2 linked regions of the Pararhizobium sp. A13 genome follow. The protein of the gene in region 1 interacts with the protein of each later gene in a pairwise test. Links are inferred from orthologs where the notes say so. Each region holds a gene or a part of one and is shown in the gene's direction. Other genes may lie near its edges.

Evidence for each region.
Region 2: the proteins of ftsH (region 1) and WI754_RS18125 interact in binary tests that used the Escherichia coli proteins (3 or more experiments, as listed by UniProt). The link is inferred for Pararhizobium sp. A13 from one-to-one orthologs.

Annotation. Positions count from the first base shown.
Region 1 is NZ_CP149510.1:183,501-198,033, reverse strand. Bases 6,182-9,164 are described here. They hold ftsH (ATP-dependent zinc metalloprotease FtsH), read left to right. Parts: upstream 6,182-6,692; coding sequence 6,693-8,636; downstream 8,637-9,164. Other genes in these bases: glmM (phosphoglucosamine mutase), read left to right, coding at 8,951-9,164; tilS (tRNA lysidine(34) synthetase TilS), read left to right, coding at 6,182-6,593. Outside these bases: protein TolQ, read left to right, coding at 1-457; protein TolR, read left to right, coding at 485-937; WI754_RS00965 (hypothetical protein), read left to right, coding at 947-2,014; Tol-Pal system beta propeller repeat protein TolB, read left to right, coding at 2,049-3,359; peptidoglycan-associated lipoprotein Pal, read left to right, coding at 3,538-4,062; tol-pal system protein YbgF, read left to right, coding at 4,247-5,242; more of tilS, read left to right, coding at 5,316-6,181; more of glmM, read left to right, coding at 9,165-10,303; WI754_RS00930 (outer membrane protein), read left to right, coding at 10,536-11,366; WI754_RS00925 (outer membrane protein), read left to right, coding at 11,557-12,363; WI754_RS00920 (phosphoserine transaminase), read left to right, coding at 12,516-13,694; serA (phosphoglycerate dehydrogenase), read left to right, coding at 13,771-14,533. UniProt on the Escherichia coli protein: Acts as a processive, ATP-dependent zinc metallopeptidase for both cytoplasmic and membrane proteins. Plays a role in the quality control of integral membrane proteins.
Region 2 is NZ_CP149510.1:3,675,941-3,690,490, reverse strand. What follows is about bases 6,414-9,413. They hold WI754_RS18125 (protease modulator HflC), read left to right. Parts: upstream 6,414-7,454; coding sequence 7,455-8,372; downstream 8,373-9,413. Other genes in these bases: WI754_RS18110 (DegQ family serine endoprotease), read left to right, coding at 9,171-9,413; WI754_RS18115 (ACT domain-containing protein), read left to right, coding at 8,570-8,956; WI754_RS18120 (DUF2065 domain-containing protein), read left to right, coding at 8,381-8,566; hflK (FtsH protease activity modulator HflK), read left to right, coding at 6,414-7,455. Also shown: WI754_RS18175 (AsmA-like C-terminal region-containing protein), read left to right, coding at 1-1,996; WI754_RS18170 (ribbon-helix-helix domain-containing protein), read right to left, coding at 2,115-2,330; WI754_RS18165 (DUF4169 family protein), read right to left, coding at 2,439-2,645; WI754_RS18160 (SspB family protein), read right to left, coding at 2,672-3,190; WI754_RS18150 (DUF2853 family protein), read left to right, coding at 3,823-4,131; WI754_RS18145 (thymidylate synthase), read left to right, coding at 4,237-5,031; WI754_RS18140 (glutathione S-transferase family protein), read left to right, coding at 5,092-5,697; WI754_RS18135 (dihydrofolate reductase), read left to right, coding at 5,690-6,205; more of hflK, read left to right, coding at 6,355-6,413; more of WI754_RS18110, read left to right, coding at 9,414-10,706; WI754_RS18105 (GNAT family N-acetyltransferase), read right to left, coding at 10,803-11,360; phosphoserine phosphatase SerB, read right to left, coding at 11,357-12,244; tRNA (adenosine(37)-N6)-dimethylallyltransferase MiaA, read left to right, coding at 12,243-13,151; WI754_RS18090 (DUF87 domain-containing protein), read right to left, coding at 13,199-14,550.

The DNA of each region.
Region 1 (14,533 bases):
CTTCGTTTCCGCCATGCGCGAGTGGAAGAAATCCTTCGAGCGCGGTGCCCGTTCGCCGATCGGCCTGCAGATGCGTATCGACCGGGCGATGGATGTCACGCTTTCGCGGGAGTCCGAAGTGCTCGAAGCGCGGCTCGGCTCGCTTGCCACCATCGGCTCGGCCGGTCCGTTCGTCGGCCTGTTCGGTACGGTCGTCGGTATCATGACCTCGTTCCAGGCGATCGCCGGTTCGAAGTCGACAAACCTTGCCGTCGTCGCGCCCGGTATCGCCGAGGCGCTGCTTGCCACCGCCATCGGCCTTCTGGCCGCTATCCCCGCGGTTATCGCCTACAACAAGTTCTCCGCCGACGCCGGCAAGATCACCTCTCGCATGGAAGGTTTTGCCGACGAGTTCTCGGCCATCCTGTCGCGCCAGATCGACGAGAAGCTGCAGCAGCCGCGCCAGGCCGCGCAGTAACCGGGCCGAAAAGACGGAGTATTTGCTATGGGTATGGCAGTAGGCGGATCGAAGGGCTCGGGTGGCGGACGCCGCCGTCGCGGCCGCGGCAAGGCCATCATGAGCGAAATCAACGTCACGCCCTTCGTGGACGTGATGCTGGTGCTCTTGATCATCTTCATGGTCGCCGCCCCGATGATGACGGTCGGCGTGCCGATCGACCTGCCGGAAACGCAGGCAAAAGCGCTCAATTCCGAAACGCAGCCTATCACCATCTCCGTCAAGAGCGATGGCCAGGTCTTCCTGCAGGAAACGCCGATCCCGGTCGAGGAGGTCGCGGCCAAGCTCGAGGCGATCGCCACCACAGGCTATAGCGAGCGCATTTTTGTGCGCGGCGACGCCACCTCGCCCTACGGCGTGATCGCCGACGTCATGTCCCGCATCCAGGAGGCCGGCTTCAAGAACATCGGCCTCGTGACCCAGCCGAAGAAGGACCAGTAGAGCGCTGCGATGAAGACCAGTCTCGTCACATCCGCTGTGCTGCACGCCCTGGTGCTGACCTGGGCGCTGGTATCGCTTGGCAGTCCCGAAAAGTTCGAAGTCTCCAATCTGGAGTCGATGCCGGTCGATATCGTCCCGATCGAGGAGCTCACCCAGCTTCAGCAGGGCGACAAGGAAGCGCCGAAGGCGGAAACGCCATCAGCGGTACCCACCAAGAAGCCGACGGAAGTCAAGGACGCCGAGAACATCGGTGAAAACGATGTCGACCTGAAGACGCCGCCCAAGCCGGAATCGAAGCCGATCGAAAAGGAATCGACAGGCGCCATAAAGGCGGAGGAAAAGCCCGTTCCCACCCCTGAGCCTGTCAAGGAAGACAGCCCCGAGGTCACTGAAGAGAAGCCTGCCTCCGAGCCCGCGACCGAAGTCGCTTCGCTGCCTGAACCCAAGCAGGAAGTGAAGCCAGACCCGAAGCCGGAAGAAAAGCCGACCGAGGAGCAGCCCGCTGAAAATCCGGAAGCCGAGGCGCTGCCGGACAAGATCCCGACGCCGGTCATGAAGCCGAAGGTCGAGCAGCAGGCGCAGACGGCCAAGACGCCTGATCGCAAGAACGAAGAAAACAAGAAAGAAAAGAAAAAGGCCGCGACTGCCAAGGAGTCTGATTTCAACGCTGACGAGGTTGCCGCGCTTCTCAATAAACAGGATTCGTCAGGCGGGGGCGCAAAGCGCGCTAAGAATCCGGCAGCCGCCGGTGCCGACAAGACGACGGGCAATACGCTTTCCCAAAGCGAGATGGATGCACTGAGAGGCAAAATCGAAGGTAATTGGTCGATTATCGCAGGTACGTCTGGCGCAGAGGGACTGACGATTCGAGTCTCCATGCAGCTTGACAGAAACGGTGAGCTTATTGGCACGCCCGAAGTGGTGGCTTCCGGCGGAACGGAATCTGCGCGTCGTACATTTGAAGGCAGCGTCCGACGCGCGATCATGAAATCCGCGCCGTTTACCGATTTGCCTGCTGACAAATACGATTCCTGGAGTGATGTCGTCGTCAATTTCGATCCGAGCGCAATGCTCTAACAACAGAACACGAATGAATGGCTGAGAGGCTTCTATAACCATGCTGAAACGAAACCCCTTCCGTTTTCTCGTCGCGATCGCGGCGATGGTCACGCTGCTGACCTCGCCCGCGCATGCGCTAGTGGAAATCAACATCAACAAGGGTAATGTCGAGCCCTTGCCGATCGCCGTCACCGATTTCCTGCAGGGTGAACTGGGACAGAAGATTTCCGACGTGGTCGCTGCCGACCTGAAGCGTTCCGGCCTGTTTGCGCCGATCGACAAGGGCGCCTTCATCGAGAAGATCAGCAATCCGGATGCCGCACCGCGTTTCGAGGACTGGAAGGTCATCAATGCGCAGGCGCTTGTCACCGGCCGCGTGACCCAGGAAGGTGATGGCCGCCTGAAGGCCGAGTTCCGCCTGTGGGATAGTTTTGCCGGCCAGCAGATGACCGGCCAGCAGTTCTTTACCCAGCCGGAAAACTGGCGCCGTGTCGCCCATATCATCGCCGATGCGATCTATGAGCGCATCACCGGTGAAAAGGGCTACTTCGACACCCGCATCGTCTATGTCGCCGAAAGCGGCCCGAAAACGGCCCGCAAGCGGCAGCTGGCGATCATGGACCAGGACGGCTTCAACGCCCGCGCGGTCACCAATTCCAACGATATCGTGCTGACGCCGCGCTTCTCGCCGAACAAGCAGGAAATCACCTACATGTCCTTCGAGGGCAACGAGCCGCGCGTCTACCTGCTGCAGCTCGAGACCGGACAGCGCGAAGTCGTCGGCAATTTTCCCGGCATGACCTTTGCGCCGCGCTTCTCGCCGGATGGCCAGCGGGTCATCATGAGCCTACAGCAGGAAGGCAACGCCAACATCTACACGATGGACTTGCGTTCGCGGACAACGACGCGCCTTACCTCGACGGCCGCGATCGACACCTCGCCCTCCTATTCGCCGGATGGCAGCCAGATCGTCTTCGAAAGCGACCGCGGCGGTCGCCAGCAGCTCTACGTCATGAGCGCCGGCGGGGGTGGTCAGAACCGCATCTCCTTTGGTGACGGCTCCTACTCGACCCCGGTCTGGTCGCCGCGCGGCGACCTGATCGCCTTCACCAAGCAGTCGGGTGGCAAGTTCTCGATCGGCGTGATGAAGCCGGACGGTTCGGGCGAACGCATCCTGACGACGGGCTTCCACAACGAGGGCCCGACCTGGGCGCCGAACGGCCGCGTCCTGATGTTCTTCCGTCAGAATGCCGGTGCCGGCGGCCCACAACTCTACTCGATCGACCTGACCGGCTACAACGAACAGCTGATCTCCACCCAGGGCTTTGCATCCGATCCGGCCTGGTCGCCGCTGCTCGAATAGCGTTGCTGCGATGCGGCAGGAAAGTGGCGAGGCCGCCGCTTTCTCGCCGCAAAGGGCTGATCTAGCAAGCCTTCATGCATATTTTGACACTCTGTTAACCATACCTGTTGAACGTCGATTAACCGCTTCCGGTTACAGTCTGGCAACCCTGAATTTAGACATCCAAGGAGACCGGCCCATGAGCCGCATTCACGCCAAGGCCGAAGGCCGCATGCAAACCATCGCTCGCAATCCGGTCATGGTTGCCCTTTTCATGACGCTCGCCATTGCCGGCTGCGCCTCAAAGAAGAACCTGCCGAACAGCGCTGGCGAACTCGGCCTGAACGCAGCGACGCCGGGCTCGACGCAGGACTTCACGGTCAATGTCGGCGACCGCATCTTCTTCGACACGGACTCCACCTCGATTCGTGCCGATGCGCAGGCAACCCTCGACAAGCAGGCTCAGTGGCTGCAGCGCTACCCGAACTATGCGATCACGATCGAAGGTCACGCCGACGAGCGCGGCACCCGCGAGTACAACCTTGCCCTCGGCGCACGCCGCGCTGCTGCAACCCGCGACTACCTCGCATCGCGCGGTATCCCGGCCGGCAAGATGAAGACGATCTCCTACGGCAAGGAAAAGCCGGTCGCCGTCTGCGACGACATTTCCTGCTGGTCGCAGAACCGCCGCGCCGTCACGGTTCTCGGTGGCGCCGGCATGTAATTGCCGCACATCGGAAAAAGCTTATGGAAAGGGCGGTCTTCAGGCCGTCCTTTCTTTTTTGTCACACTTTCACCGAACTCCGTTGCTTTTTGAGGCCAATTGGAAAACTGTGCGGCAATCACCCGAAGGCCGATTTGCACCGGCTGCGGGCGAGAGTGGAATATATTCAAACGGGACACATGACATGAAACATTTTGTCGTGGCGGGATTGATCGGCCTGACCGCCTTTGCGGGCTTTGGCCAGACAGTTACCGCCATGCCGCTTTCTGCGCTGTTTAACCGCGCAATTCACGGCGAGACCCAGTCGCCGGGCAAGGCGCCGCTGCTGAAGGTCCAGTCGAGCGAGATCGGACGCATAGGGCAGCTCGAGGAACAGATCCGCTCGCTCAACGGGCGTATCGAGGAAATGAGCTTCCAGCTCCTGCAGATGCAGGAACAGATCCGCAAGTTCCAGGAAGACAACGAGTTCCGCTTCCAGGACCTGGAAAGCGGCAAGTCGGGCTCTACCAAGAAGAGCCAGGTGGAAACGCCGCCGACAAACGACACTGCATCCACCGGCGTGCCGGCAACGGATGATCAGGCAGCGGCAACCGATCCCAACGCAGGTTTGGGATCGGACACTACTGCGAGCGGTAACACGGGCGCTCCGCCGACAACCCTCGGCGAGATCGTGTTCGATGAAAACGGCAATCCCGTTGCGGCGAATCGAAACACGACCGGCCTCGAAGCGACGCTTCCGGGTGTCGATCAGGGCATCAACCAGACCCCGGACAGCCAGCAGCAGACGGCAGCGCTGGACAATCCCGGCGATCTCTACCAGTCGGCCTACGGGCATGTCCTGACCGGCGACTACAGTCAGGCCGAAAACGAATTCCGCGACTATCTGGATGTCTTTCCGAATGGCGAAAAAGCGGCCGATGCCAGCTTCTGGATGGGCGAAGCGCAATATTCGCAGGGCAAGTTCAACGACGCGGCCAAGACCTTCCTGAATGCGCACCAGACCTATGGCAAGTCGCCGAAGGCGCCGGAAATGCTCTTGAAGCTCGGCATGTCGCTCGCTGCTCTCGACAACAAAGATACAGCCTGCGCGACGCTGCGCGAGGTCAACAAGCGCTATCCCAAAGCTTCCCAGGCAGTGAAGGCCAAGGTTACCAGCGAACAGAGCCGCCTTGCCTGCTGATGCAGATCGCGCCGCGCCGCACGCCATTGTCGAGGCGGCGAAACAGTTTCTTTCGACTTTCAAGACGCCCGGCATGATCCTCGCCGCCGTTTCCGGCGGTAGCGATTCGAAAGGCCTGCTGCTTGCGCTGCACGAAGCGATCACGCGCGGCGGCTTTTCCGCTTTTTCCCTGTCCGCCTGCACCATCGACCATGGCTTGCGGCCGGAATCTGCCGATGAAGCGCGTGCCGTCGCACATTTTTGCGCGGGCAGGAAAATCCCCCATCTCACGCGCCAGTGGCGGGGCGAAAAGCCGGAAACGGGCCTTCAGGCTGCAGCCCGCGAGGCGCGTTACAAATTGCTGTCTGACGCTGCCGAGGAGATGGGTGCGCAGTGCATCGCGACGGCCCACACGGCCGACGATCAGGCCGAAACCGTCACAATGCGGCAAAGCCGCTCGCAGGCGGATGCGCCCGGCCTGGCGGGGATGGCGGATGGAATGCTTGTCGATCGCCGCGTCTGGGTGTTGCGGCCGTTTCTCAGGCAGCGCCGGGCCGATATCCGCGACTATCTCACGCTCCGGGGCGAAGACTGGTTCGATGATCCGAGCAATGCCAATCTGCGCTTCGAGCGTGTCCGAGTTCGGCAGGCGCTCCAAGATGACGCCCAATCGACCACCGATCAATTCACCGTTGCGGCCGAAGTGCGCCGTCGTTCCAGCGCGCGTGCCGCCAGTCTGCTTGAGCGGCATGCCGTCGTTTTCGAAGGGCTTGCCGCGCAGATCGAACCGGTGCTCGCCGAGAAGGTGTCCGATCCGGACTGCCGCCGGGCAATTCTGTCGCTCACCGCGGTCATGGGCGGCAGGCGGCATCTGCCGGGCCGAGAAACCGCGGCGCGGCTAGTCGCGTTCCTGGCCGAGGGGCGGGATGGCCGGATGACGGCCGGGCGCGTCGTCTTCGACCGCCGCCGTTCGGGCCTCTATCTCTATCGGGAGGCAAGAAATCTGCCCGATCTGGTTATACTGCCTCATCAGAAAGCGATCTGGGACGGCCGCTTCATCGTCACGAATACCGGTGTGGTGCCATTGATGGTTGGTGGCGGTGTCGATGCGGTGAAACTCGCGGCGAGACCGATTGCCGCAGGTCTCCCTGACGCGATCCTCAAACGCGCGGCCAAATCGGCCCCGGCCTTCTCTTCGGTGGGCCGGGCCCCCTTGTCGCCCGCGGCCTTGGTCGAAAGCAGTATCGGCCTTTACGACACCTTTTTGCCGCGTTTCGACCTGATGATGGCGGATAGCATCGCTGCGCTCTTTGGCCGTGACCGGTATCTTGCTCCTCCGGTTCACGATGTTTTGACGGAAAAGACAGGTTGAACCTGAGTTTACCTTGGCAAGCCGGTCGCGCAACCCTATGTTAGACATAAGAATGCAGCCACAAATCATTGCGGGCTGCGACAGGTTCCGGGGAGTTCGATGAACCCTAATTTCAGAAATTTTGCCCTTTGGGCAATCATTGCCCTGCTGCTGATCGCGCTGTTCAGCATGTTTCAGCAGCCGACCGAGCGCACCGGGTCGAAGGATATTCCCTTTTCCCAGTTCCTGAAGGATGTCGATGGCAGCCGCGTCAAGGAAGTGCTGATCACCGGCAACAAGGTGATCGGTTCCTATACCGAAAGCGGCGCGACCTTCCAGACTTATGCGCCTGCGATCGATACGGCTTTGACCGAACGCATGGAAGCCAAGAACGTAACCGTGACGGTTCGCCCCGAAACCGACGGTTCCTCCGGTTTCCTGAGTTATGTCGGCACGCTCCTGCCCATGCTTCTCATCCTCGGCGTCTGGCTGTTCTTCATGCGGCAGATGCAGGGCGGCTCGCGTGGCGCAATGGGTTTCGGCAAGTCCAAGGCGAAGCTGCTCACCGAAGCGCATGGTCGCGTGACGTTTGACGACGTCGCCGGTGTTGACGAAGCCAAGCAGGATCTCGAGGAAATCGTCGAATTCCTGCGCGATCCGCAGAAGTTCCAGCGTCTCGGCGGCCGCATCCCGCGCGGCGTGTTGCTCGTCGGCCCCCCCGGCACGGGTAAGACGCTGCTCGCCCGCTCCGTTGCCGGCGAAGCGAATGTGCCCTTCTTCACCATTTCCGGTTCGGATTTCGTCGAAATGTTCGTCGGCGTCGGCGCATCGCGTGTGCGCGACATGTTCGAGCAGGCAAAGAAGAATGCGCCCTGCATCATCTTCATCGACGAAATCGACGCCGTCGGCCGCCATCGCGGCGCCGGTCTTGGCGGCGGTAACGACGAGCGCGAGCAGACCCTCAACCAGTTGCTGGTCGAGATGGACGGTTTCGAAGCCAATGAAGGCATCATCCTGATCGCCGCGACCAACCGCCCGGACGTTCTCGACCCGGCGCTGCTGCGCCCGGGCCGCTTTGACCGCCAGGTCGTCGTTCCGAACCCCGACATCAACGGTCGCGAACGCATTCTGAAGGTGCACATCCGCAACGTGCCGCTGGCGCCGAATGTCGATCTGAAGGTTCTCGCGCGCGGCACGCCCGGCTTTTCGGGCGCCGATCTGATGAACCTCGTCAACGAGGCCGCCCTGATGGCTGCGCGCCGCAACAAGCGTGTCGTCACGATGCAGGAATTCGAAGACGCCAAGGACAAGATCATGATGGGCGCGGAACGCCGCTCCTCCGCCATGACCGAAGCCGAGAAGAAGCTGACCGCCTATCACGAAGCGGGCCACGCCATTCTGGCGCTTAAGGTTCCGGTTGCCGATCCCCTGCACAAGGCAACGATCATTCCGCGCGGCCGCGCGCTCGGCATGGTCATGCAGCTTCCCGAAGGCGACCGCTATTCGATGAGCTACAAGTGGATGGTGTCGCGCCTGGCGATCATGATGGGCGGCCGCGTTGCCGAGGAAATCACCTTCGGCAAGGAAAACATCACCTCCGGCGCATCGTCCGACATCGAACAGGCAACCAAGCTTGCTCGCGCCATGGTGACGCAGTGGGGCTTCTCCGATGAGCTCGGGCAGGTCGCCTATGGCGAGAACCAGCAGGAGGTTTTCCTCGGCCACTCGGTTTCTCAGACCAAGAACGTCTCTGAGGCGACATCGCAGAAGATCGACACCGAAATCCGCCGCCTGATCGATGAGGCATACCTCGAAGCCAAGCGGATCATCACCGAGATGCATGGCGAATTCGTCGCGATTGCCGAGGGCTTGCTCGAATACGAGACGCTGACGGGCGACGAAATCAAGGCGCTGATCCGTGGCGAAAAGCCGGCGCGTGACCTCGGCGACGACTCGCCACCGCATCGTGGCTCGGCCGTTCCGTCCGCGGGCGTGAAGAAGGATGGTTCCGTCGGCCATAAGGGCGACGAGGCCGAAGGCGGGTTCGAGCCGCAGCCGCAATAGACTTACCCCGAGTACAAATGCGAAATAGGACCGCCGCGCCGAAAGATGCGGCGGTTTTTGTTTGTCCTGAACAATTCAGCGTAACCGGTTCCCCGCTTGGTAACGCGCTGTAATGAATTCTGATGATACACGGGATGTTGTTGCGAAGGTTTTATGGCAATAAAATACCCCATGCGCAGTTTTCCGCGTGATCGCAACGCGAGGCGTTGGCGCCTGCAAATGTGATCCGGAAGGCCGGTGTTGCGGAAAGCGGCTCCCTGGCAGGCCTGTGATTTGACGCGGCAGTGGCGCCTTTGACAAGAATTGGAGTTTTTATGAAGCGCAAATATTTTGGGACGGATGGTATCCGCGGACAGTCGAACCTGTTTCCGATGACGCCGGATCTCGCCATGCGCGTCGGCGTTGCCGTCGGTACGATCTTTCGCAACGGCGCGCACCGGCACCGGGTGGTGATCGGCAAGGATACGCGCCTTTCGGGCTATATGCTGGAAAATGCTTTGGTGGCCGGTTTCACTGCCGCAGGCCTCGATGTCTTCCTTCTGGGGCCTATCCCGACCCCTGGCGTCGCCATGCTGACGCGGTCGCTGCGCGCTGATATCGGCGTGATGATCTCCGCCTCGCATAATCCCTTCGAGGACAACGGCATCAAGCTGTTCGGCCCGGATGGCTACAAGCTGTCCGACGAGATGGAAGGCCAGATCGAGGAACTGCTCGAAAAGGACATGACGGCGCAGCTCGCCAAGTCGCAGGAGATTGGCAGGGCCAAGCGCGTCGAAGGCGACATCTATCGATATATCGAACATGCCAAGCGCACGTTGCCGCGCGACGTGACGCTTCAGGGCCTGAGGGTCGCCATCGACTGCGCCAATGGCGCCGCCTACAAGGTTGCGCCGCTCGCTCTGTGGGAGCTCGGTGCGGATGTCGTGACGATCGGAAACGAGCCGAACGGCATCAATATCAATCTTGACTGCGGATCGACCCATCCGGAGGCACTGCAGAAGAAGGTGCATGAAGTGCGTGCCGATATCGGCATTGCGCTCGATGGCGACGCCGACCGCGTGCTGATCGTCGACGAGCATGGCAAGATTGTCGATGGCGACCAGTTGATGGCGGTCATCGCCGATAGCTGGGCGGCCGAAGGCATGCTGAGTGGCGATGGCATCGTTGCGACCGTCATGTCAAACCTTGGCCTGGAGCGCTATCTCAAGGGACGCAGTCTCAACCTGCATCGGACCAAGGTCGGCGACCGGTACGTCGTCGAGCACATGCGCCAGAACGGCTTCAATGTCGGCGGCGAGCAATCGGGCCACATCGTCCTCTCGGATTTCGGCACCACCGGCGATGGTCTTGTCGCGGCGCTGCAGATTCTCGCCTGTGTCAAGCGTCAGGGAAAATCGGTCAGCGAAGTTTGTCACCGTTTCGACCCGGTACCGCAGGTTCTGAAGAACGTTCGGGTTTCGTCCGGCATGTCGCTCGAAAACGTCACCGTTCGTCAGGCCATCGCCGACGCGGAGGCGGAACTTGCCAAGAATGGCCGGTTGCTGATCCGCCCGTCCGGTACCGAACCGCTGATCCGCGTCATGGCGGAGGGCGACGACCGGGAGCAGGTCGAACGGATCGTCGACGAGCTGATCAGCGTCATCAGCGCCGTTCGCAACGTCGCCTGATACCAATCGATTTTGAGACACCGAGAAAGACCGGGCTATGCCCGGTCTTTTTTTACCTGTTGTTAGGAAAATGCCGGGCGTTGCTGTGGCGTCAAGCAAACCTATTAATAGTTACGGTAAATTTTTGTAGTTAATTACACCTTAACCTTTCCTATTCATGATCCAACTCAACATCCTACATTGGAGGCCGTGTCTCGGCTGACCAAGCAACAAGAAATATTGGAGTGAGGCCATGAAGAGGATTTGGAGTGGCATTGCGGCAGTGCTGCTCGTCAGTACGCCGGTGCTCGCGCAGGAGCCTTATCAGCAGCCGGTTGACGCGCAGGAGCCCTACCAGCAGCCGGTAGACGTGGCCGCGGCCAGCGGTTGGTATCTGCGCGGTGATGCGGGATTTTCCCAAAAAAATCTGCGTGGCGCGCACTATTTCCAGGGCTCCAACAGCAACCTGGAGGATTTCGATTCCGCTGAAGTCGACAATTCCTATCTGCTCGGCGTCGGCGTCGGCTATCAGATCAACCAGTATCTGCGCACGGACGTGACGCTCGACTATCTTGGCAAGTCCGATTTCCATGGGAGCACGTCCGGCTCGTGTGGCGTGGCGGTCTCCTGCGTTTCGACGGACGTTTCATCGATGTCGGCCTGGAGCCTGATGGCGAACGCCTATGTCGATTTCTGGAGCTACGGTTCGTTCACGGCCTATGCCGGCGGCGGTCTCGGCGGCACGAAGGTCAACTGGAGGAACCTGCGCAACACGAGTTGCGACACGACGGATCCGACCAATTGCGACCCAACGGTCGAGCATGACGGCGAGGATCCGTGGCGCTTTACCTATGCGCTGATGCTTGGTGCCTCCATCGACCTCACCTGCGCTTTGAAGGCTGACGTCGGCTACCGCTACCGCCGCGTCGAAGGTGGAGACATGTTCGGCTTTGCTTCGAACGGCGGCCCTGGTTACGACAAGGGGTTCGATCTGCACGAAGGCCGTGCGGGCCTGCGTTATGCCTTCGGCGAGAATTGCGATCCCGTCTATGACCCGCCGGCCGAACCTATCGTCTACAAGTAAGCCGCACTCAAAGACCCCGCTTTCAAAGGCCGTCCGGTTTCCGGGCGGCCTTTTCCGGTTTTTGATGCCGGTCCTGGTTAAGAAGCATGGTTAACCCGTGGTTAACCGAGGGCTGCGATAGTTAACGCTCGTAAAGGCGGCAAGGCCGGGTGGCTCCGGCGTCGCGAATGGTTGTTCCAGGGACTGAACGATGCGGCATATTTTCCTTAATGCATCCGCGCTTGCGCTGCTGTTCATCGGCGGTCAGGCGATGGCGGCGGACGATCTGCTCGATGCGCCGGAAGTGACCATTTCTGCGGTGGAAACCGGAACCGAGGGTTTCTATCTGCGCGGCGATCTCGGTTATGCCGGCTGGACGGAGGAGGGCGATCCTTCGCTTCGCCTGTTCGACGCCGGTACGGGCACGACGGACACGGCCTCTTTCGACGACGCCCGCTTCGGCAAACCCTTCTCTGGCGCCCTGGGTGTCGGCTATCAGTTCAACGACATGTTCCGCGCTGATCTGACCGGCGACTATTTCGATGGACAATTCGATGGTGGGGGTGAAGCGGACGTTCCCTGCGCCGGCGAAGCCGCAGGCACGTCCTGCGCGGGGGGCCTGCGCGCTGATTACAGTGCGATTGGCATCATGGCGAACGGCTATGTCGATCTCGCCACGTTGGCCGGCTTCACGCCTTATCTTGGCGCCGGTCTCGGCGTGACCCAGTTGCGCTGGAGCGATGTCTCGCTGACAACCACTTGCGTTGCAGGCGCTGCCGCCTGCTCGGGTGCCGCCGCGGCCACGCAGTCCTTCGAGGGCGACAGCAGCTGGCGCCTCACCTATGCCCTGATGGCCGGTGTTTCCTACGACATGACGGAGCGCCTGAAGCTCGATTTCGGCTACCGCTACTCGCAGATTGCCGACGGCGACATGTTCGGCAGCAGCGATATCGACGCTTTCGACGACGGCCTCGGCCGTCACGAGGTTCGCGTCGGCCTGCGTCTGTCACTTTGGTAGCCCGAGCGGCCACCGCCCGAAGACGCTCATCAGCGCCAAAAATCTTTTCAACAGCGACATAAGTTTGTTGACTTCCTTCCCGGTCCGCAATATTCACGGCGGCAGGCCACCTCTCCCTAACGAGAGGCTTTCTATCTGGAAGGATAGCTCAGATGACGACCCCTGCTACGCCGGAATTGCGTCCGGCAAACACCCATTTTTCTTCTGGCCCCTGCTCGAAGCGTCCCGGTTGGTCGCTCGATGCGCTCTCTGATGCAGCCCTCGGTCGCTCGCATCGTGCCAAAGTTGGCAAGAGCAAGCTGAAGCAAGCCATCGACCTCACCCGCGAAGTTCTGGAAGTGCCGGCGGATTACCGGATCGGCATCGTGCCCGCGTCCGACACCGGCGCCGTTGAGATGGCGCTCTGGTCGCTACTCGGCCCGCGCGGCGTCGATATGGTCGCCTGGGAAAGCTTCGGCTCCGGCTGGGTATCCGACGTCGTCAAGGAGCTGAAGCTCCCCGACACCCGCAAGATCGTGGCCGATTATGGCCTGCTTCCGGATCTTTCCAAGCTCGATTTCGACCGTGACGTGGTTTTCACCTGGAACGGCACGACCTCGGGCGTCCGCGTTCCCAATGCCGATTTCATTCCGGCCGACCGCAAGGGCCTGACCATCTGCGATGCGACTTCGGCCGCCTTCGCCCAGGAACTTGACTTCGCCAAGCTCGATGCCGTCACCTTCTCCTGGCAGAAGGTTCTCGGCGGCGAGGGCGCGCATGGCATCCTCATCCTCTCGCCGCGCGCTGTTGAGCGGCTGGAAAGCTACGAGCCTTCATGGCCGCTGCCGAAGATCTTCCGCATGACCAAGGGCGGCAAGATCATCGAAGGCATCTTCCAGGGCGAGACGATCAACACGCCGTCGATGCTCTGCGTCGAGGATTACATCGATGCTCTCCTGTGGGCAAAGAAGGTCGGCGGCCTCAAGGCGCTGATCGCCCGTGCCGACGCCAATGCGCAGGTCATCCATGATTTCGTCGCCAAGACGGACTGGATCGCCAACCTGGCCGCTGTGGAAGCAACGCAGTCCAATACGTCGGTCTGCCTAAAGATCGTCGACAAGGACGTTGCGGCACTCGACGCTGCCGCGCAGGACGCTTTTGCGAAGGGCATGGTGGCGCTTCTGGAAAAGCAGGCTGTTGCCCACGATATCGGCGCCTATCGCGATGCTCCGTCCGGCTTCCGTATCTGGGCCGGCGCGACGATCGAAACGGCCGACCTCGAGGCGCTGATGCCCTGGTTCGACTGGGCCTTCGCGACCCAGAAGGCGACGCTTTCACAGGCTGCGGCCTGACCGGCTTATGACCGCGCCAACAGGGCGCGGTCTTCCATATCCTTTCAATTTTTGACGAAACCAATGGAGGCCTCTCATGGCACCTCGCGTACTCGTATCCGATGAACTGTCGGAAACCGCCGTCCAGATCTTCCGCGATCGCGGCGTCGAAGTCGATTTCCAGCCGAAGCTCGGCAAGGACAAGGACAAGCTGGCGGAAGTCATCGGCAACTATGACGGTCTCGCCATCCGCTCCGCCACCAAGGCGACGGAAAAGCTGATTGCGGCTGCGACAAACCTCAAGGTCATCGGCCGCGCCGGCATCGGCGTCGACAATGTCGATATCCCCGCCGCCTCGCGCCGCGGCATCATCGTCATGAACACGCCGTTCGGCAACTCGATCACGACGGCCGAGCACGCCATCGCGCTGATGTTTGCCGTCGCCCGCCAACTGCCGCAGGCCGATACCTCGACCCAGGCCGGCAAGTGGGAAAAATCGAAGTTCATGGGTGTCGAGATCACCGGCAAGACGCTCGGCGTCATCGGCGCCGGCAACATCGGCTCGATCGTCTGCTCGCGCGCCATCGGCCTGAAGATGCACGTGCTCGCCTATGACCCCTTCCTTTCGAAGGAACGCGCCGAAGAAATGGGCGTCACCAAGGTCGAGCTCGACGAATTGCTTGCCCAGGCTGATTTCATCACGCTGCATGTGCCGATGACAGACAAGACGCGCGGCATCCTTAACCGCGAGGCGCTGGCGAAGACGAAGCCGGGCGTGCGCATCATCAATTGTGCCCGCGGCGGCCTGGTCGACGAGCATGCCCTCGCCGACGCCATCAAGTCCGGTCATGTCGCCGGTG
Region 2 (14,550 bases), 3.5 Mb from region 1 along the record:
GCTGGAGCGGCTGGTGAAAAGCGGCCCCTATTACTCGGACGCGGCCCTCGACGTGACCGTGACCTCCGGCGGCCAGGACGGCAAGGCGCCGGTGACCTTCGGCATTATCGGCACCGCGAACGGCACGAAGATCGCTGCCAATTATCAGGCGCCGAATGTGGCGCAGGCGCTTACCGGGCAAGGCATCCTGCTGGAGGCGACGATGGAGAACCCTTCGACGCCGGTGCTGCTCGGCCAGATCGGCTTCGATCCGCTGCCGTTCGACGCCGACGCCAATGCGATTTTCTCGGTCAAGCTGCAGGGTGCGGACGGCCAGAAGGCCAACGGCTCGCTGACCTTTACCACCGAGCGGACGTCGCTGTCGGCCAATGGCGATATCGATCTGTCGCGCGAGAATTTCCTTTCCGGCCAATCGAAGATCACGCTGGAAAGCCGCGACTTCGAGCCGTTCCTGCTGCTGCAGGGGATTGGCCTGCCGCAGATGGGAACGGGTCTGCCGCTGGCGCTGAAGGCCGATATCACGACAACGCCGGAAGCGGTGACCGTCTCGGCAATCGAGGGCAACGCCGACGGCAACGCCTTCTCCGGGACCATCGCCATCGACCGGAAGAACGCCGGCAAGGCGACGGGGCAGATTGCGCTCGATACGCTCGATCTGGCCTGGATCGGCGAAGGCATCGTCGGACCCGTTCAGGATACGGCGAGCGGCGATCTGTCGACGTCGCCTGTCGTGCGGCCGGCATGGAGCGGGCTCGACGTCGCTCTTGATTTTTCCACCAAGCGGTTCTGGCCGGGTGTCTACGGAGCCGTGTCCGACCTGACCGGCAAGCTTATCTGGAAGGGCGACCAGATAGCGTTCGATACGCTGTCCGGCAACTGGCTGGGTGGCAAGGTCGAGGGCCGCATGTTGCTCGGCAACGGCGACGGTTCCGGCTTTTTCCAGACGCGGCTTGACCTAAAGGATGCAGACCTTGCCACGACGGCCTGGAAAACGCGCGGTGCGGCGGTCGCGGAGGGCAAGGCCGACCTGACGATTGCGATGGAGGCCTCCGGCAAGACGGCGCGGGCGATGGTTGAATCGGCCAGCGGATCCGGTACGGCGACACTTAAGGATGCCGTCATTCACGGCCTCAACACAGCGGCGCTGCCGGATATCATGGCGGCTGCCGATCGGTTGGAAGGGGACGTCACGCCGGATTCCATCAAGCCCATTGCCGAGAAGCACGTGTTGACGGGGCAGGTGGTGCTTGGCGCGGTGACGGTGCCCTTCAATATTGCCGGCGGTACCCTGCGGGCGCAGAACGTGACGGCGGGTGACGCTGCTGCCAATCTCTCTGTCGATGCCGAAATCAGCTTTCCCGACGAACGGATGAGCGCGGGCGTAACTATCCAATTCAACCCGGGCGAGGAAGCGTTGACCGGCGCCGAGGCGCAGGTGAAGCTGGAGTATGCGGGCCTGCTTCAGTCCCCCGGCCTGACGCTGGACGCCACCGACCTGTCGAATTTCCTGTCGCTCAGGGCCTTCGAGCGGGAACGCCGTCGTGTCGAGACGCTGCAGGCGAATGTGCTGGAAAAACAGCGGCTGCGGCGGGAAGTGGCGCTCTACAAGGCCAATGCCGCCGAACGCGAGGCGGCTCGGCTGCGGGCCATCGAAGAAGAGCGGCGCCGCCAACTTGCCGTGGAAGCGGCAGCGCGGCAGAAGGCGGAAGCCGACGCCAGGGCGCTTGCCGAGAAGAAGGCCGCGGAGGAGGCGGCTGCAGCCAAGGTGGCGGAAGAGGCGGCTGCAGCCAAGGCGGCGGAGGAGGCGGCGCGCAAAGCCGAGGAAGAGAAGAACCTTCTGCCGTTCGATCCGACCGGTGGCGTGTTGCGGGGCGGCGAACTGCCCGCGCCGCAGGAGGGCGGAACGACCGGAGTGCCTGCTGAGCAGCAGCCGACGGTCCAGACGCCGCAGCAGGGGCTCGACTTTAATACGCTGCCCGGCGTTGCGCCGCAGTAAGACGTTGACCGGTCAATGCCCCTGAAGCGGCTGCGGTCTTTGCTGGTCCACGACCGGTGGACCAAAGGCAAAACGTGAGCAGCCGAATGGCGGGCAGGTGAGCGAAATCTGTCCGGCTTCAAGCCCGGTGCGTCTTGATCCAGTTCAGCACATGGACCCGGAGCGCCGAGGAAAGATTGCTGTCGGCTAGGCGTCCATCGTCAATTTCGGCGATCAGCTGCGCAAGCGCGATTTTCCGGGTGTCGGCGATCGTCTTCAATTCCAGCCAGAAGGGCTCTTCCAGCGAGAAGCTGGTGCGGTGGCCATGCAGTGTCGCGGAATGCTTGCGGATCAACGATCGTGCCTCAGGAAATGAATCAGGTCGTTTGGAATTTGATTCCGGCAGGCTCTTTAACCCATTGATCCGGTTTTGAAATGAGGGCCTTGATCGGGCCCGGAAAGCCTATGCCTTATCGTCGGTCTGACCCGGCGCCGTCTCGCGCCGGCCGTGCTCATGCGCCTTTTCAGCCCTGTCGTTCAGCGTCCTGGTCAGTTTTTTCTCGGCCTTGGTCCGGCCGAAGGAAATACGATTCTGCTCGGCGAGCTTGTCCTTTTCCGTCCGCGCCTTCTGCTTGCGGAACTGACGGAGATTGACGACGTCGCCGGCCATGAGGGGACCTATCTTAAAGAATGGCTTCAGTTCTTCTTGCGGAAGGAATCGAGCGAGATGACCGAGCCGCTCTCCTTCTTGCCGTCATCGCCGGACTTCGCCGCGGTGTCGGTCTCGGAATCGGCCGTCTTCTCGGTCTGCGTGATCGGATAGGCGGTGATCTCGGCGCCTTCATCCTCCTCAGTCGCGGCGACATCGAACTCTAACTCGAAATTGACCGAGGGATCGTAGAAGCCGCGAATGGCGTTGAACGGGATGACCAGCTTTTCAGGGGTATCGGAGAAGGACAGGCCGATTTCGAACTGCGTCTCGGTGACCTTCAAGTCCCAGAACTGATGCTGGACGACGATCGTCATCTGCTCGGCATATTTGGCTTTGAGGTGCTGGGAGATGCGCACGCCCGGAGCACCGGTGAGGAAGGTGATGAAGAAGTGGTGATCGCCGGGAAGGTGGCCTGTGGCTGCGACTTCGGTCAAGACCTTGCGAATGACGCTGCGAAGGGCGTCCTGCGCGAGAATGTCGTAGCGGATATGGTCTTGGCCCATAAGATCCCCGTCTTTCTTGTAACTCAACTCTGTCACACTCTATGCCGTCTGCTCTCTTAGCAGGAAAGTCCTCGCATACGAGTCAGTTGCATCATCTATAGACCATTTCAAGGCAGGGGAGAAGGTGAAGGCTTCTGTTGCCAGGTGCCTTCGGACCCCGCCTAAGAGTGCGACCCCTTAGGACTTGATTTGAAGTGTCACACCGCGATTAAGCAGCGAGACGAGCTTCCGCATAGTTGTCGTTTGCAACTACAATTTTAGCCCGATAACGGTGGTACAATGCCGAGCGAAAAGTCGATCTTTACACCCTTGTCGATCCTATTTCGCCCCCATCAAAAGCCGGTCTGTAAGTCATTGCTGACCGGTTTTTGGTGGAGGCGCCGGGTACCGCCCCCGGGTCCAATAGGTTTATTTCACCGCCTGTTTATCGCCATAGCCGCCCGAAGACGGCAAGTGACATATAGGTCTTAAATGGTTCCAAGAAAAGGGGCTTCCGGAAAATACAGTGTATGCTTGCTGCCAACCGCGGGCTGATTGACCTTGACTAGCCCGTCAGGCGTGAAAAAACTTGGCTTGCGCGCCTTTCATGAAGAACGGCTCTCGGCGTAAGCCCAGCCATGTGAGGAGACACCATGACGGATTATCTCGCAGATGTGCAGAAGTATGACAGAAGCGCCGATGAGGCCGTTGTGAACAAGATTGTCAAACATCTGGGAATCGCATTGCGCAACAAGGATTCCGCGCTCGTCTCCGCCACCGACCAGACGGAACTCGATCGCGTGAAGGAGAAATGGTGCGCCAAGAAGCTCGGTGTCACCGGGCCGGATGCGGACGCGGCCGTCGATGCCGTTGCCAAGACCATGGCCGGCGACCGGTCGAAGTCGCGTGTGACGTTCTATTATCTGGTGGCAAAACAACTCGGCAAGCTCGCGACGCTCTAATCTAGAGTGCCAGTTACAACGGCCTTGGGGAAACCCGGGATTTACCGATTGGTTCGCCGCCAACTTGGGCTTATTTTACCCGCAAAACGAATCGGCGGCGGACCCATGCAACAATATCTCGATCTTTTGCGTCAGGTGATGGAGACCGGTTCCGATCGCGGCGACCGGACGGGAACGGGCACCCGCTCTGTCTTCGGCTATCAGATGCGCTTCGACCTGTCTGAGGGCTTCCCGGTCCTGACGACCAAGAAGCTGCACCTGAAATCGATCATCCACGAACTGCTCTGGTTCCTGAAGGGCGACACCAACATCGCCTATCTCAAGGAAAACGGCGTCAACATCTGGGACGAATGGGCGAACGAGAACGGCGACCTCGGCCCCGTCTACGGCTATCAGTGGCGATCCTGGCCGACCCATGACGGCCGCCATCTCGACCAGATCGCGGCGCTCGTCGAGGGCCTGAAAAAGAACCCGAACTCCCGCCGTCATATTGTCTCTGCCTGGAACCCGGCGCTGGTGGACGAGATGGCGCTGCCGCCGTGCCACTGCCTGTTCCAGTTCTATGTTTCGGACGGCAAGCTGTCCTGTCAGCTCTATCAGCGCTCGGGGGATATCTTCCTCGGGGTACCCTTCAACATCGCCTCCTATGCGCTGCTGACGCTGATGGTGGCGCAGGTTTGCGGCCTTCAGCCTGGGGATTTCGTCCATACGTTCGGGGACGCCCATATCTACCACAACCACTTCGATCAGGTGCGCGAACAACTGGCCAGAACGCCGAAACCTTTGCCGAAGATGCACTTGAACCCGGATGTGACGGATCTATTTTCCTTTAAATTCGAAGACTTTGAGCTGACCGGCTACGAAGCTCATTCACATATCAAAGCGCCGGTTGCAGTGTGACGCGGGCAAGCGAGGCGACGTGATGACGTCGCCTGCATCCGGACGGTTTGGGAGGACCACATGCTGACACTGATCCATGCGCCCTTGTCGCGCTCGGGCCGAATCCTGTGGCTGCTGGAAGAGTTGGGGGCGGAATACGAGGTTCGTTATGTTTCGATCCGCCGCTGGGACGGTTCGGGCGGGCCGGACGACAACAATCCGCATCCGCACAAGCAGGTTCCCGCCCTTTTGCATAACGGCTCGCTGGTCACGGAATCAACCGCGATCGCGCAGTATCTGACGGAACTCTTTCCGGATTCCGAGATGGGGCGGCGACCGGAGCATCCGGAGCGGGGTGCCTATCTGTCCTGGCTTGCCTACTACGCCGGTGTGATCGAACCCGTGGGAACCGCCTTCATCAGCGGCCTGACGCAGACCAGTCCGAACCTTGCGAAAGGCTATGAGGATATGTGCGCGCACGTGGTCGCCACGCTTGACAGGCAGCCCTATTTGCTCGGCGCACAGATCAGCGCGGCCGATCTCATGCTGGGCGGCGCGCTTGCGTGGATGCGCAAGCTGCTGCCGGAAAGCATAAGCGTCGATCGTTACGTGAAAACATTGACATCGCGCCCCGCGCTTGCCCGTGCCCGCGAGATCGACAGCAAGCCGGACGGATTTCATGAGTGAGCCGAAAGTTACCATCGTCGTTGCCGTCTCATCAAACGGTGTGATCGGCCGCGACGGCGGGTTGCCATGGCATCTGCCGACCGATCTCAAGCGCTTCAAGGCGCTGACGCTTGGAAAACCGGTGATCATGGGGCGCAAGACCTGGGCGTCGATCGGAAGGCCGCTGCCCGGGCGGCCCAACATCGTCATCAGTCGCGATCCGGATTTTCGCGCCGAGGGTGCGACGGCCGTCCGCTCGCTGGAAGAAGCCGTCACGTTGGCACGGCAGCAGGCAAGAGCCCTCGGGGTCGATGAGGTCTGCGTCATCGGCGGCGGTGAAATCTACCGGCAGGCCATTGGTGCTGCCGACATCCTGCACATCACGGAAGTGGCTGCGGAGGTCGGTGGCGACACACGCTTTCCGCCGGTCGATCCCGCCGTTTTCGACAAGATCGTCGATGAGCCGTTACCGCAGGGGGAAAAGGACAGCCATGCCATGCGGTTCTCGACCTGGCGGCGCAAAAGCTAAGCAAAGATAACTATTTTGCCGGATTTACGGTGAAGTTGGATGCGCCGCGTTGAAAGCCGTTCTGGAGATACCTATAACGGGTTCACATCACGGTCCGCGGCGTGTCCGCGGGGTGTCGATCCTAGAATTTTTCAGTGGAAGAGGTTTGAATGCCCTGGAGCAATCAGAACGGCGGCGGCGGCGGTCCTTGGGGCGGCGGCGGAAACAAGGGGCCCTGGGGCCAGGGGCCGAACCGCCCGCGCGGTGGCCGTGGCAATGGCGGTCCGCCGGATCTCGAGGAAATCTTCCGCCGGGGACAGGATCAGCTGAAGAACGTTGTGCCGGGCGGTTTCAACGGCGGTGTTGCCGCGATCATCGGCCTTCTTGTTGTCGGCTTTGTGCTGATCAATTCGATCTACACCGTCCAGCCGGACGAGCGCGGTGTCGAAATGCGGTTCGGCAAGCCCAAGGAAGAAATTTCCATGCCGGGTCTGCATTACCATTTCTGGCCGCTTGAAAAGGTCGAACTGGTCAAGATCACCGAGCAACAGCAGAATATCGGCAGCAAGTCGGGCCTCGGCAGCCAGTCGTCGGCCGGCCTGATGCTGTCCGGCGACCAGAACATCGTCAACGTGCAGTTCTCCGTGCTGTTTTCCGTGACCGACCCGAAGGCCTATCTCTTCAATGTCGAGAACCCGGCCGAGACACTGCAGCAGGTTGCCGAAAGCGCCATGCGCGAGGTGGTGGGGCGCCGTCCGGCGCAGGACATTTTCCGCGATAACCGTCAGGCGATCGCGGCCGACGTGAAGACGACGATCCAGGCTACGATGGATACCTACGGCGCCGGCATTTCCGTCAACACGGTTGCCATCGAAGATGCGGCACCGCCACGCGAAGTGGCTGATGCCTTCGACGAAGTGCAGCGCGCCGAACAGGACGAAGACCGTTTCGTGGAAGAGGCCAACCAGTATGCCAACCAGGTGCTCGGCAAGGCCCGCGGTCAGGCCGCCCAGCTCCGCGAAGAGGCTGCCGCCTACAAGGGCCGTGTCGTCAAGGAAGCGCAGGGTGAGGCGCAGCGCTTCATCTCGGTCTACGACGCCTATGCCAAGGCGCCCGACGTGACGCGCAAGCGTCTCTATCTCGAAACGATGCAGAGCGTTCTCGGGAAGTCCAAGAAGGTCATCCTCGACGAGAAGAACGGGCAGGGCGTGCTACCTTATCTTCCGCTCAATGAAATCGGCAAGCCCGCACAGTCGGGAGGGGCCCAGTAATGAACAATCGTCTCCCCTATATTCTGATCGGCCTCGCGCTTGTCCTGATGACGGCCTATTCCTCCGTCTTCATCGTCAACCAGCGCCAGCAGGCGATCGTCGTTCGTTTCGGTGAGATCAGGGACGTCAAGAGCGAGCCGGGCCTCTACTTCAAGCTTCCCTTTGCCTTCATGGATGCCGACCGCGTGCAGTATGTCGAGAAGCAGGCGCTGCGCTTCGATCTCGACAACATCCGCGTCCAGGTCTCCGGCGGCAAGTTCTATGAGGTCGATGCCTTCGTCGTCTACAAGATCGCCGATCCCCGTCGCTTCCGCGAAACGGTTTCCGGCGATCGGGAATCGGCCGAATCGCGGCTGCGTACCCGCCTCGACGCTTCGCTGCGCCGGGTTTACGGTCTCCGCGGCTTTGAATCCGCACTTTCCGAAGAGCGGGCATCGATGATGCGCGAAGTGCGCGCTGACCTGAAGACCGATGCTGAATCGCTCGGTCTCAACATCGAAGATGTCCGTATCCGCCGCACCGACCTGACGCAGGAAGTCTCGCAGCAGACTTTCGAGCGGATGAAGGCCGAGCGTCTGGCGGAAGCCGAGTTGATCCGCGCCCGGGGTATCGAGAAGGGCCAAACGCGCCGCGCGGTTGCTGATCGTCAGGTGGTCGAGTTCATCGCCGAAGCGCAGCGCGATTCGGAAATCCTTCGCGGTCAGGGCGAGGCCGAGCGGACCGGCGTCTTTGCCGATGCCTTTGCGCGCGATCCGCAGTTCTTCGAGTTCTACCGCTCGATGACGGCTTATGATCAGGCGATCGGCAGCCCGGATACGACGCTGGTGCTGTCGCCGGACTCGGAATTCTTCCGCTATTTCAATAGCTCGGACGGGACTTCTGTTCCATCGGTCGCTCAGCCTGCGACAGGAAACTGATCAGCGCAATGAGTGATTTTCTGACAGGAATTGCATTTTTCCTGATCATCGAGGGGCTGGTGTACGCACTGGCCCCTTTGGTTTTGGTGGAAATGGCGAAACGATTGCCCCATATTCCGGAGCAACAGTTGCGGCTGTTCGGACTTGTCTCCGTTGCCATCGGCGTGGCACTTGTCTGGATGGTTCGAGGATAGAAAATGACCCATAAACTGCTGATCCGCCTGGTGGACGCCGAATATGCGATCACGAGGCTCAACATCGGAACGCCGCTGCCGGAATGGCTGATGGGGCCGGGGTTCTGGACCGTATCGAGTTCGCGCGAGGAGATGACGCTGGTCTGTCGTGCCACCCGTATTCCCTCCAACGTCCAGTCATCCGGCGGCTGGCGCTGTCTGCGCATCGAGCAGCATTTCACCTTCGAGGTTCCGGGCGTACTCGCCTCCGTGCTGAACCCCTTGTCGGATGCGGGCGTCGGCATCTTCGCCAATTCGACCTTCAGCACTGACTATGTGTTCATCATCGGCTCGGACCTCGACAAGGCCGTAGCGGCGTTGAAGGCCCACGGTCACGAGATCATGAGTTGAGCAGGGTCTGCGCCAGATCGTCCTTTTCCTCGCTAACGAAAAGATGACTGGACGCGTCCCAAATCCGCCTTATCTTCAAACAGATTCTAGGCCACATTGCGCGGTAGAAAAGACTGGCGGAGACACGATCCCGCAGCCGCGGCGCCGGCACGACGAAACGATTTCCTGCCGGTCCGTCTTTCTCCGGCGTGCCATCCCTAATCGAGAGGACCCCATGGGCTTGTCCATCCGCGCTTCCTTCTTCCGCACCGCAACGCTGGCGGCAGGCGCCGCGCTCATGATGAATTCCGTGTCGCTGCCTTCCATCGCCGCAGCCCAGACAAAGGCGCCGGTGGCGACGCAGCATGGTCCGGATTCGGTTGCCGACCTCGCGGCCGGGCTGCTAGATGCCGTCGTCAACATATCGACCTCGCAGAATGTGAAGAACGATGACCAGGCGCCGATGCCGCAGGTGCCGGAAGGCTCGCCATTCCAGGACTTCTTCGACGAGTTCTTCAAGGGCCAGGGCGGCGAAGGCGGCAACCGCCAGCGCACCGTCAATTCGCTGGGCTCCGGTTTCGTCATCGACCCCACTGGCTTCATCGTCACCAACAATCATGTGATTGAGGGCGCCGACGACATCGAGGTCAATTTCGCCAATGGCACCAAGCTCAAGGCAAAGCTGATCGGTACCGACACGAAAACCGATCTTGCGCTGTTGAAGGTGGAGCCGAAGAAACCGCTGACCGCCGTTCCGTTCGGCGATTCCCGCCAGATGCGCATCGGCGACTGGGTGATGGCGATCGGCAACCCCTTCGGGCTTGGGGGCACGGTGACGGTCGGGATCATTTCAGCCCGCGGCCGCAACATCAACGCCGGCCCCTATGATAACTTCATCCAGACGGACGCGGCGATCAACAAGGGCAATTCCGGCGGTCCGCTGTTCAACATGAGGGGCGAGGTGATCGGCATCAATACGGCGATCATTTCTCCGAGCGGCGGCTCGATCGGCATCGGATTTTCCGTTCCGACGGAACTGGCACAGAACGTCATCAACCAGCTCAGGGAATTCGGCGAGACCCATCGGGGCTGGCTCGGCGTGCGTATTCAGCCGGTGACGGACGAAATTGCCGAAAGCCTGAAGATGGAGACGCCGAAAGGCGCGCTTATTGCCGGCATCATCAAGGGCGGCCCGGTTGATGGCGGCACGATCAGGACGGGCGACGTGATCGTCAAGTTCGACGGACGCGACGTTGTCGAAATGCGCGACCTGCCGCGTGCCGTCGCCGAAAGCGCGGTCGGCAAGGCCGTCGATGTCGTCATCATTCGCGACGGCAAGGAGATGACAGTCAAGGTGACGCTCGGCCGTCTTGAGGATGGCGAAAATCTCGCGGGCGCAGAGGCGGATCAGACCCCGCAAGCCCAGGAAGGAACGGACCAGGCTGAGCCGCCGGCGGCTGAACTGCCAGCTTCCGACATGGTGCTCGGAATGAAGCTCTCGGTTCTCGATGCGGAAAGCCGCAAGACCTATGGCATTTCCGAGGATGTCGAGGGTGTCGTCATTGCCGAGGTGCAGCCGCAGTCGGCCGCGGCGGAACGGCGGATCGCGCCGGGCGACGTGATCGTCGAGATCGGCCAGGAGGCTATGAAGACGCCGGAGGACGTGTCGGCGCGGGTCGAGGAACTGAAGGCCGACGGACGGCGCAACGCGCTCCTGATGATTGCCAACAAGACGGGCGAGTTGCGGTTCGTCACCGTGCGGATGGAATAGGCTCGGGTCCGCAGCGCCGCGCGTCCGATATGACGCGGAGGAGTTCTGCAGTAGTGATCGCGGAAGAAATTGGAAGGCGGGCTGAAAGGTCCGCCTTTATCGCGCCAGCCATTCTTTTCGGCTGATGGCATAGAGTACATGATGCTTGAGTTGCGGCGCCGTGTCCGGCACGCGCGGATGTTCGAAGTCACGCGCCGGGTCTCGCCGCATGCCGATGCGTTGCATCACCGCCGTCGAGCGCGTGTTGTTTGCCACCGCAAAGGAGACGATTTCCCCAAGGCCGTGCTTTTCGAAGCCATGCCGCAGCATCGCTTCCGACGCTTCCGTCGCGTAACCCTGCCGCCAGAAACGAATGGCCAGCCGCCAGCCGATTTCGACTGTGCCGTTTGGCAGGAACGGCTCAAGGTCCGTGCGCGCCAGCCCGAGAAATCCGATCGGCTCATCCGTTTCTTTGAGCGCCAGTGCGAAAAAGCCCAGGCCGGTTTCACTGATCCGGCGCTGGACTTCGTCCATCAGGGCATCGGATTCCTGGCGCGAGCGTTGGCGCGGAAAGAATTCCATGACCTTTGGGTCGGCGTTGATTTCGGCAAAGAGCGGCCTGTCTGTCTCCAGCCAGTTGCGGATGCGCAGGCGCTTTGTTTCCAGAACGATCATAAAACGAAATCCGTTTTCCTGTAGCCCTGGATGTAGAGGAGGGCGGTGAGGTCGGCGTGGTCGATGCGGATTTTCACCTGCGAGGAGACGACGGGCTTGGCGTGCAGCGCGACGCCGGCGCCGGCGAGATGCAGCATGCCGAGATCGTTGGCGCCGTCGCCAACGGCGAGCGCTTCAGCCGTCGAGATGCCAAGCCTGGTGGAGATATCGACGAGCGCATCGACTTTGGCCTGTTTACCGAGGATAGGCTCGGCAACAGTGCCGGTCAGACAGCCGCCCTCTTCGAGGAGGATGTTGGCGCGGTTCTCGTGGAAGCCGAGTGTTTCGGCGATCGGGCCGGTGAAGACTGTGAAGCCGCCCGAGACGAGAGCGGTGTAGTAGCCCTTGGCCTTCATCGTCGCAATGAGTTCCTTACCGCCTGATGTAAGCGTGATGCGCTTGGCAATGACATCGCCGACGACGGTGACCGGCAGGCCCTTGAGCAGGGCGACACGCTCGATCAGTGCCGGTTCGAAGGCGATCTCGCCGTTCATGGCCCGCGCCGTAATGGCCGCGACCTTGTCCTTGAGGCCAACTTCGGCGGCAAGCTCGTCGATGCATTCCTGGCCGATCATGGTCGAATCCATGTCGGCAATCAGAAGCTTCTTGCGGCGCGTCTCGGCATCCTGCACGACGACATCGACCGGCGCATCGCCGACGACGCCACGCAGCAGCGCTTCCTGCCAATCGGGATTGGCACCATCCTTCAGCGCGATGTCACAGGCGATACCGTCGGCGAGCCAGTAAAGGCCGGAGGCATCGACGGCGGCGGCGGCCTCTTCGGCGAGCGCCGGTGTCAGAACGGGATTTGACGGATTGGCAACAAGCGTGGCAACGAAGGCCATGATGAAAAACCTTGAGATTGGACAGGACGCGATCCTGATAACCGGGCCGACCGCCAGCGGCAAGTCCGCTTTCGCCATGGAGATGGCCAAGCGGCACGATGGTGTGGTCATCAATGCCGACAGCATGCAGGTTTACGACACGTTGCATGTGCTGACGGCGCGGCCGTTCGAACAGGAAATGCAGGGCATTCCGCATCATCTTTACGGCCATGTTCCGGCGTCGCAGCTCTATTCCACCGGCGAATGGTTTCGCGATGCGGTCAAGCTCTTGCAGGCCGTGCGCGGCGAGGGGCGCATTCCGGTCTTCGTCGGCGGCACCGGGCTTTATTTCAAGGCGCTGACCGGTGGCTTGTCCGATATGCCCTCGGTTCCCATCGCCATACGCGGCGATGTCCGTAAGCGCCTGCAGGAAGAGGGGGCTGAGGCGCTGCACGCCGTCCTTTCGCAAAGGGACCCGGAAACCGCCGAGACCCTGCGGCCGGGCGATGGCCAGCGCATTGCCCGGGCTTTGGAAATCTTCGAGGCCACGGGGCAGTCGATCCGGGTCTTCCAAGCGCAGCAGGGCCTGGTTGCCATCGATCCGGAAAAAGCGCTCAAGGTCGTCGTCCTGCCGGAACGTGACGGACTGCGCCAACGGATCGACCGGCGCTTTGCCCAGATGCTGGATGGCGGCGCCGTCGAGGAGGTTGAGGCGTTGCTGTCCCTTGATCTAACGGCCGAGATGCCGGCGATGAAGGCGATCGGCGTGCCGCAGATTGCCGCCATGCTGGCCGGGACGATGACGAGGGCCGAGGTGATTGAAACCGCCTCCGCTGCGACGCGCCAATATGCCAAGCGGCAGATGACGTGGTTTCGCAATCAACTGGACGAGAGCTGGCTGCGCTGGGATCTGGACGCGGGTTCGTGAGACCCTGTGGCGCTTCTAGGTGACGACGCGGCCAAACCGGGGATGATCTACTTGCGGATGATGCTGCTCAACGGTTTCTTCAAGAGGCTTTCGCGCAGGGATGGCCGGGGCTGGTCCGATCCGGGTTGGGCAAAGCTTGGGGTGACGCGCGGCGCAGGCGCCCGGTAAGGCTCCGGCTTCGGCTGGGCCGGAAGGTCTTCCGAGAGCAACTGATTGCGGATCTGGTTGAAACGATCGAGTTGTGGGTTGACCGGCTCCGCCCGCGGCAGCATGGCCGGGTTGTATGGTTCGATAGCCGGCGCGTCGCCGTCGCTTCTCGGGACCATCCCGATGCCGCCGGCTTCCTGCTCGTCAGCGAAGTCGTCATCGATGGGCGCGCTGTCTTGCGCAAGCGCGCCCATGCTGGCGGAATAGGCCTGCTGGAAACCGGAAATGTCGGGGCCGTTCAGGGCGCGCATCCGTGCCACCACGGAGCGCAGATCGACGGTGTCGGGGGTTTCGTCCGTTGCCTTGACGCCGACGCCATTGGCTTTCGGCAGGTTCCTTTCGTCGACGCGGGTAAAGCGCATACGCATCGGCACCGCCACCGCCTCGCCGAAGGCGATGGCTTCGCCATTGCCGATCGACGAGATGAAGCTGGTCGTCGAAATCGACGAGTTCGGGATGGCCGAGCGGATGATGTCCTGGTCGCGATCATTGGACAGGCGCATGGCAAAGACGGTCGAACATTGTGACAGGATGGTCGGATCGAGTTCGCCGGGACGCTGTGTAATGATGCCGAGCGAGACGCCGTACTTACGACCTTCCTTGGCGATGCGGGCAATGGCCTGGCGGGTCGGAACGAAGCCAAGGCTGATATCGGCCGGGACGTAGCGGTGTGCCTCCTCGCAGACGACGAGCATATGGACACCGCCATTGCTCCAGAGGCCGATTTCGAACGCCATGCGGCAAAGCACGGAGGCGACCGAATTGACGACTTCCGAGGGGATGCCGGCCAACTGGAACGTCGTCACCGGCCTGCCGTCTCCCGGAATGCGGAAGATCTTGGCGATCGTCTCGAGGATCGTGTCGGTGATGGTGTTCGACGAGAACATGAAATTATAGCGCGGGTCGTTGATCGCGCCGATCACCTTGACCTTGAGCGAGCGCAGATGCGGCTTCTCGTTGCGCCCTTCCAGCCGCCCGATGCGCTCGTCGATCAGTGCCAAAAGATCGGCCATGCGGTAGGGGACAGGGGTGTCGGCGGTGATCGAGCTTTTTTCGCTGGTCCGGCGTGCAAGACCGGATTCCGCCGAGCCCTTGAATGCCTTTTTCGCTTCCGGAATGACATCCCGAAGGATGTCGAGTTCTTCCGGGATGGCCGGCCGGCCGCGAAAAATGACTTCGGCGAACTCCTCGA